One region of the Paenibacillus sp. FSL R7-0331 genome, then DNA from elsewhere that is predicted to be linked to it. Evidence: riboswitches for the same ligand, from Rfam matches in the RefSeq annotation. Region 1 holds a riboswitch; the other holds the start of a gene.
The links. A riboswitch is a leader RNA that binds a small molecule or an ion and turns the genes downstream of it on or off. The one in region 1 is predicted to bind S-adenosylmethionine.
Positions count from the first base shown of each region.

Region 2: another riboswitch for S-adenosylmethionine. It lies ahead of R70331_RS25350 (methionine ABC transporter ATP-binding protein); the one in region 1 lies ahead of metA (homoserine O-acetyltransferase MetA).

Region 1 is NZ_CP009284.1:2,191,292-2,194,389, forward strand. Features, by position in the region: gene corA (magnesium/cobalt transporter CorA) at 1-838, opposite strand, end outside; SAM riboswitch class I at 1,239-1,367, shown strand; gene metA (homoserine O-acetyltransferase MetA) at 1,477-2,394, shown strand; gene R70331_RS09005 (aminotransferase class I/II-fold pyridoxal phosphate-dependent enzyme) at 2,443-3,098, shown strand, end outside.
Region 2 is NZ_CP009284.1:5,845,715-5,848,812, forward strand. Features, by position in the region: gene R70331_RS25340 (MetQ/NlpA family ABC transporter substrate-binding protein) at 1-74, opposite strand, end outside; gene R70331_RS25345 (methionine ABC transporter permease) at 128-796, opposite strand; gene R70331_RS25350 (methionine ABC transporter ATP-binding protein) at 796-1,812, opposite strand; SAM riboswitch class I at 1,908-2,050, opposite strand; gene R70331_RS25355 (Cthe_2314 family HEPN domain-containing protein) at 2,106-2,900, opposite strand; gene R70331_RS25360 (UbiD family decarboxylase) at 2,967-3,098, opposite strand, start outside.

The DNA of each region.
Region 1 (3,098 bases):
CGGGTATATTGTCAAAGTTCATTCCGTATATCCCGGTAATGACGGTCAGCGGCATGAATATTGTAGTTATTGCAGTGAACACCCTCATAATTTCATTGGCGCGGTTAGCGATACTGGACTGGTAGGCTTCACGCAAGTTGCCCATCAGGTCGCGGTAGGTCTCAAAGGTTTCTGAGATCTTAACCGCATTTTCATAAATATCACTGAAGTATTTCTGCAGCTGGTCATCGATCAGGCGCAGATCCTTTTTGTTCAGGGTGTTGATTACTTCCTTCTGCGGACCGAGCATCTTCTTCAGCCACAGAATTTCACTGCGCAGACCAATGATTTCGCTCAGATGCGTTTTCTTGGTATGCATCAGAATATCTTCCTCAAGCTTCTCAATCCGTGCTTCAATCCGGTCGCCCACAGAGAAATAGTTATCGACTACGATGTCAATCAGATGGTAGAGGAAGCGGTCAGGCGCACTGACCTCCTGTTCCCACAGAATGGGCTTCAGGACGCGAAGCTCATGAATTTTTTGTTTAGTCACAGTAATGATGTAGTGTCTGCCTAAGAATACGTTAAGCGCCCGGAGGAAGATTTCCTCATCATCAAACCGGATGCTGTTAACTACAATAAAATAATGGCTCTCATAAATTTCGATCTTTGGCCGCTGCTCCTCTTCGCTGAGACAGTCCTCTACGGCAAGATCATGCAGATTAAACAGGGGCTGGAGCTGCTCCAGGTCCTCATCATCAGCATCGATCCAGTAGAATCCTTCAGCCGGTGCGGTCAATGTTGCTTCAATGTCATCAATCGGGGTAAAAACGCCTGCGTTCACCAGCCGGATTTTCATCTGATTCACTCCTTATGTCCCCGGTCTTCTCCAGGGTTATGCTAATTAAAGCACACGGAAAAAATCAGCTTGGCCGGCAGTACAATCAATGCTTAAGGCCAGGATGACGTCTCGAGAGCATGAAGAAGTAGTGCTCCCGCCGCCGGCAAGCTGATGTTAATCCTGTGTGGTTGCTCACTTTGCACGCTTAACTGCGTACCCGGGTCGCCTTCCATTCTTCTCTCACCTCTGCTCCTCGTCATTTGTGCCTTTTGAAACACTTGTCTAGTATAACGCCGGGGTATGCCTCTTTCAAGCTAAATTCTTTTCATTTTCAAGGCTCTTCAGCATTGTATGGACTTGACGAAAAGCAGGTTCATGATTTAAAGTGAATTTTAAGAAAAAAATTGAATACAGCTAAATCTTATCAAGAGCAGGTGGAGGGACTAGCCCGATGAAACCCGGCAACCGGCGTGAAGACGCACGGTGCTAATTCTTGCGGAAGATATGCAGGGGAGAAAGCCCCGGCGTTGATTCTGGCAGATGAGAGAGGCACATATGACTGAACCTATATGACCTTTCTCGTGCGAGAAGGGTCATTTTTGCATGGAAATCAGTTCAAGCTCAGGTACTAATTCGATTAAGGAGTGGACACAGCAATGCCAATCAAAATCCCTGACAGTTTACCGGCGAAAGAAGTATTATCCGGAGAAAATATCTTTGTAATGGATGAAAGCCAGGCTTTTCATCAGGATATCCGTCCGCTCAGGATTGCTATCCTCAATCTGATGCCGACCAAGGAAACGACCGAGACGCAGCTGCTGCGCCTGATCGGTAATTCCCCCCTGCAGGTTGATGTCGTTCTGCTTCATCCCAGCTCCCATACCTCCAAGAATACTTCTGCGGAGCACTTGAAGAGCTTTTATACAACCTTTGACGAGATCAGCAACCGCCGGTTCGACGGACTGATTGTGACCGGCGCTCCGGTTGAGCAGCTGGAGTTCGAGGATGTGAATTACTGGGAAGAGCTGCAGCGGATTTTTGAATGGAGCAAGCACAATGTTACATCGACTATGCATATCTGTTGGGCTGCACAGGCGGGCCTGTATCACCACTTCGGTGTACGTAAAGTCAGTCTTGCCGAAAAATGCTTTGGAGTGTTCCCGCACACTGTGAGCCATAATAATGTTAAGCTGCTGCGCGGCTTTGACGAATTGTTCCATGTTCCGCACTCCCGCCATACCGATGTATCGCGTGAAGACATTGAGGCAAATCCGGAGCTGCAGATTCTGGCTGAATCGGAGGAAGCCGGGGTCTACCTCGTGGCGACACATGACGGGAAACAGATTTTTGTTACCGGACATTCCGAATATGACCCGTTCTCGCTAAAATGGGAATATGACCGTGACGTTGCAAAAGGAATGGATGTCGCGCTGCCGAAGCATTATTATCCTAAGGATGATCCGCAGCGTACACCGCCAGCCGTATGGCGTGCCCATGCGAACTTATTGTTCGCCAACTGGCTCAATTACTATGTGTACCAGGAGACACCCTACGATATTGGTCCTATTATCTAATATATAGAAGGAATTCATTCACTCAACCCCACATTAGGAGGCTCACCGATGGACGAGAAACTCAGGATTGAAAGCAGACTTGCACAAATAGGCTCACAGGAAGATCCCGCAACCGGGGCAGTTAATTATCCGATTTACAATGCAACGGCATTCCGCCACCCGCGGCTTGGACAAAGCACCGGCTTTGATTACATCCGCACCAAAAACCCGACCCGTTCTGTTCTCGAGACAGCGGCCGCTGAGCTGGAGTCCGGCGATGCCGGCTTTGCCTGCAGCTCCGGCATGGCAGCCTTGACCACCGTGTTTGCTTTGTTCGGACAGGGAGATCATCTGGTTGTTTCCCTCGACCTGTACGGCGGAACCTATCGTCTGCTGGAACGGATTCTGTCCAAGTACGGCATTACAGCCTCCTATGTGGATACCAACGATTTGGACGGGCTGGAAGCAGCCCGCCGTCCCGGGACAAAGGCAGTATTCATCGAGACACCGACCAATCCGCTGATGATGATTACAGATATTGAAGCAGTGTGTACATGGGCCCGTCATCACGGGCTGCTGACCATTGTAGACAACACACTGCTCACTCCGTTCTTCCAGCGTCCGCTTGAGCTTGGGGCAGATGTTATTGTACACAGCGCAACTAAATACTTAGGCGGCCACAATGATGTGCTTGCCGGGCTGATTGTAACCAAAGGTGCCGAGCT
Region 2 (3,098 bases), 3.3 Mb from region 1:
GTGTTATTGTTGCCGCAAGCTGCCAGCACCAATACCAAGGTCAAGCTGAAGAACGTCAGTAGTACTTTTTTCATCTGTAAATCCCCCTCTAAATGTGTTTATGAATAAGGCTATATTTGGAATTACCTTATTTCCGGGTGAAATATTGGACCAGCCTGTCTCCGGCCATCTGCAGCAGCTGAACTAGTATAACCATCAGCACTACAGAGATAATCATGACTTCCTTCTCATAACGGTAATAACCGTAGCGGATCGCGAGGTCACCAAGACCGCCGCCGCCGATCATACCCGACATTGCTGTGTAGGAGACAAGGGTTACCAGCGTAATCGTTACTCCGGCGAGCAAGCCTGGACGGGCTTCCGGCAAAAGCACACGCATAACAATCTGGCCTGTCGAAGCCCCCATGCCCTGCGCCGCTTCAATCACTCCGCGGTCTACCTCACGCAGTGAGGTCTCCACCAGTCTGGCAAAGAACGGGGCAGCACCGATAACCAGCGCCGGAATCGTTCCAAGTACCCCGATTGAAGTTCCCATAATCGTCTTGCTCAGCGGGATCAGGGCCACCATCAGAATCAGGAATGGAACCGAGCGGAGGATATTTACAGCCAGTGATAATACCGAGTAAACAACCCTGATAATACTGTTATTTGATCTTCCCCATAAATATAACACAATTCCGAGCGGTAAACCAAGAATAATTGTGAAAATTCCGGAATATGCCAACATTTTTAATGTGGCACCGGATGCTTCACCCATTTCCTGCCAATTAATATCATTAAAATTGAGACCGCCCATCAGGAAATCACCTCCACATCAAGTCCTTGTGCCGCCAGTTCAGTTATCGTAGCGTTAATTGCGCCGGGCTCGCCTTCAAACCGGACAATCAGCTGGCCGTAAGGGACATCCTTGATGGTCGAAATCGTACCCTGCAGAATGGCAAAATTGACGCCTGTTCCGCGTACAATCTCAGATAAGGTGGACTCATAGGTTTTTTGCCCCAGAAAAGTAATCTTAACCGCCTTCGTATCGCCTCTGCCTCCAGCTTCCAGCGCTGCTCTAAGCGGACCGTCCTGCTGTGTTTCACTGCGGATGAAATCCTTGGTCACCTCATGCTTCGGCTTCAGGAATACCTCTGTCACTTCGCCCTGCTCCACAATTCCGCCTCCGTGAATAACGGCTACCCGGTCGCAGATGCTCTGGATGACATGCATCTCATGGGTAATCAGTACAATGGTCAGGTGGAACTTGCGGTTAATATCAAGCAGCAGCCGCAGAATGGAGTCTGTTGTCTGCGGGTCCAGCGCCGAGGTGGCCTCGTCGCACAGCAGAACATCCGGATCGCTTGCAAGTGCGCGGGCAACGCCGACACGCTGCTTTTGTCCGCCGGATAGCTGGGCCGGAAATTTGCCTGCATGGTTTTCAAGGCCGACCAGCACCAGCAGCTCCTTCACCTTCTGATCAATCCGGCTCTTTGATGTGCCTGCCAGCCTCAGCGGGAACGCGATATTGTCATATACGGTAGCAGAGGATAACAGATTAAAGTGCTGAAAGATCATGCCGATCTTACGACGTTTCTCCTGCAGCTGCCCCTTGCCGAGAGCGGTAAGCTCAACGCCGTCTACCCAGACCTCACCGGCGGTCGGGCGCTCCAGCAGGTTGATGCAGCGTATCAGTGTACTTTTACCGGCACCGGAATGGCCGATTACACCGAAGATCTCACCTTTTTTGATAGACAGATTTAAGCCCGAGAGCGCTGTTGCGGCCTTACTGCCCTTTCCGTAAACCTTGGTCAACTCTTTCAGCTCTATCAATTTCCGTCGTTCCCCCTTTATTCTGATGCTAATCAAAAAAGCCCCTTCCGATCATTGCAGATCGCAAGAGGCCCTGTGCGTTTGTTAACAATGCCATCTCATCTGCCAACGTCCGCATCCATGCGGCATTGTAGGAATTAGCACCATGACATTTGCAGGCAGCGCAGAAATAAAGGGCTGTACACAAATCGGTTGCCGGGCTTCATCGGGCCTATCCCTCCGCCGCTCTCGATAAGAAAAATATGAAATTATTGAGCGATACTTGTCGCAGAATATAAGAATATAATGCAAGCCTAAGTATAGTGAGTTTCCGCTTTTTTGTCAAAGGAAGATTTTGTCGCTTTAACGTGCCCCTGTCCTGGAGTATTATCAGCCATAGCCTTGTTTTTATGCCACTGCTCATTGCTGTAACGGAAGGCTGCACATAAGGATTTGCAGACCATCTCCACACCCTGCTTCAGATCCTCCAGATGGCTGTCCACATCCTCCAGCCTTATTTTATCATGAAGCCCTTGATGCCTCTGCCACAGATCATCCTGCATTTCAGCGTTCATGTAATGAATCTCGGCGTTGCGGCGCTTGCGCAGATTCTGCAGCGGCTCACGGTATGAATTCTTTATGTCCTCAAGCTCATCTGCCAGCGGACTATGCGTCTTAAGCAGCTGAAACTGCCGCAGCACCGTGAAGTAGGAGAAATGGGCCTTATTCTGGCTTGTGTTCAGATCATACAGGCTGTTCAGTACCGTTCCCAGCTTGTCGAGCAGTGAGAAGACACGGATAAAGCCGTTTTTATAAAAATAAACATACCGCGCGTAATCCCCCTGCTCCTCCACCGACATATCATCCATGTACCCTGCAACGACCTTTTTCCGGTAAAAAGCTGCGGCGAAGCAGCTCTGCTCCAGCTCATCAAGCGAGGAAATCAGGCCGCGTGTCCATATCTCCAGCTTGCGGTACTCATGGTCATGATCTTCATGGTCATTCATTTCCTTGCGCAGCATGGACGCTACCTGTGCCATGTTGTCCATCGCTTCAGCCAGTACCCCGCTGTTGCGGCGCGGAGGCTCACCCAGTAATATCCGCAGCATGACTTGTCCTCCTTAAAGTTACGAAGAATGTATGATTCCAGCCTTTAATGAACGGTCAGCTGAGCTTTACTGCTGAAAATAACGGCTCCAGCTGCGGTCAACCAAATCCAGTGTACTGCTGCAGGCCGTCTGCTCCGGTTCATATCCCGGCTTCATACGCGCATCAATGACAATCGGCAGCTTGTAGCTGAGCTGATG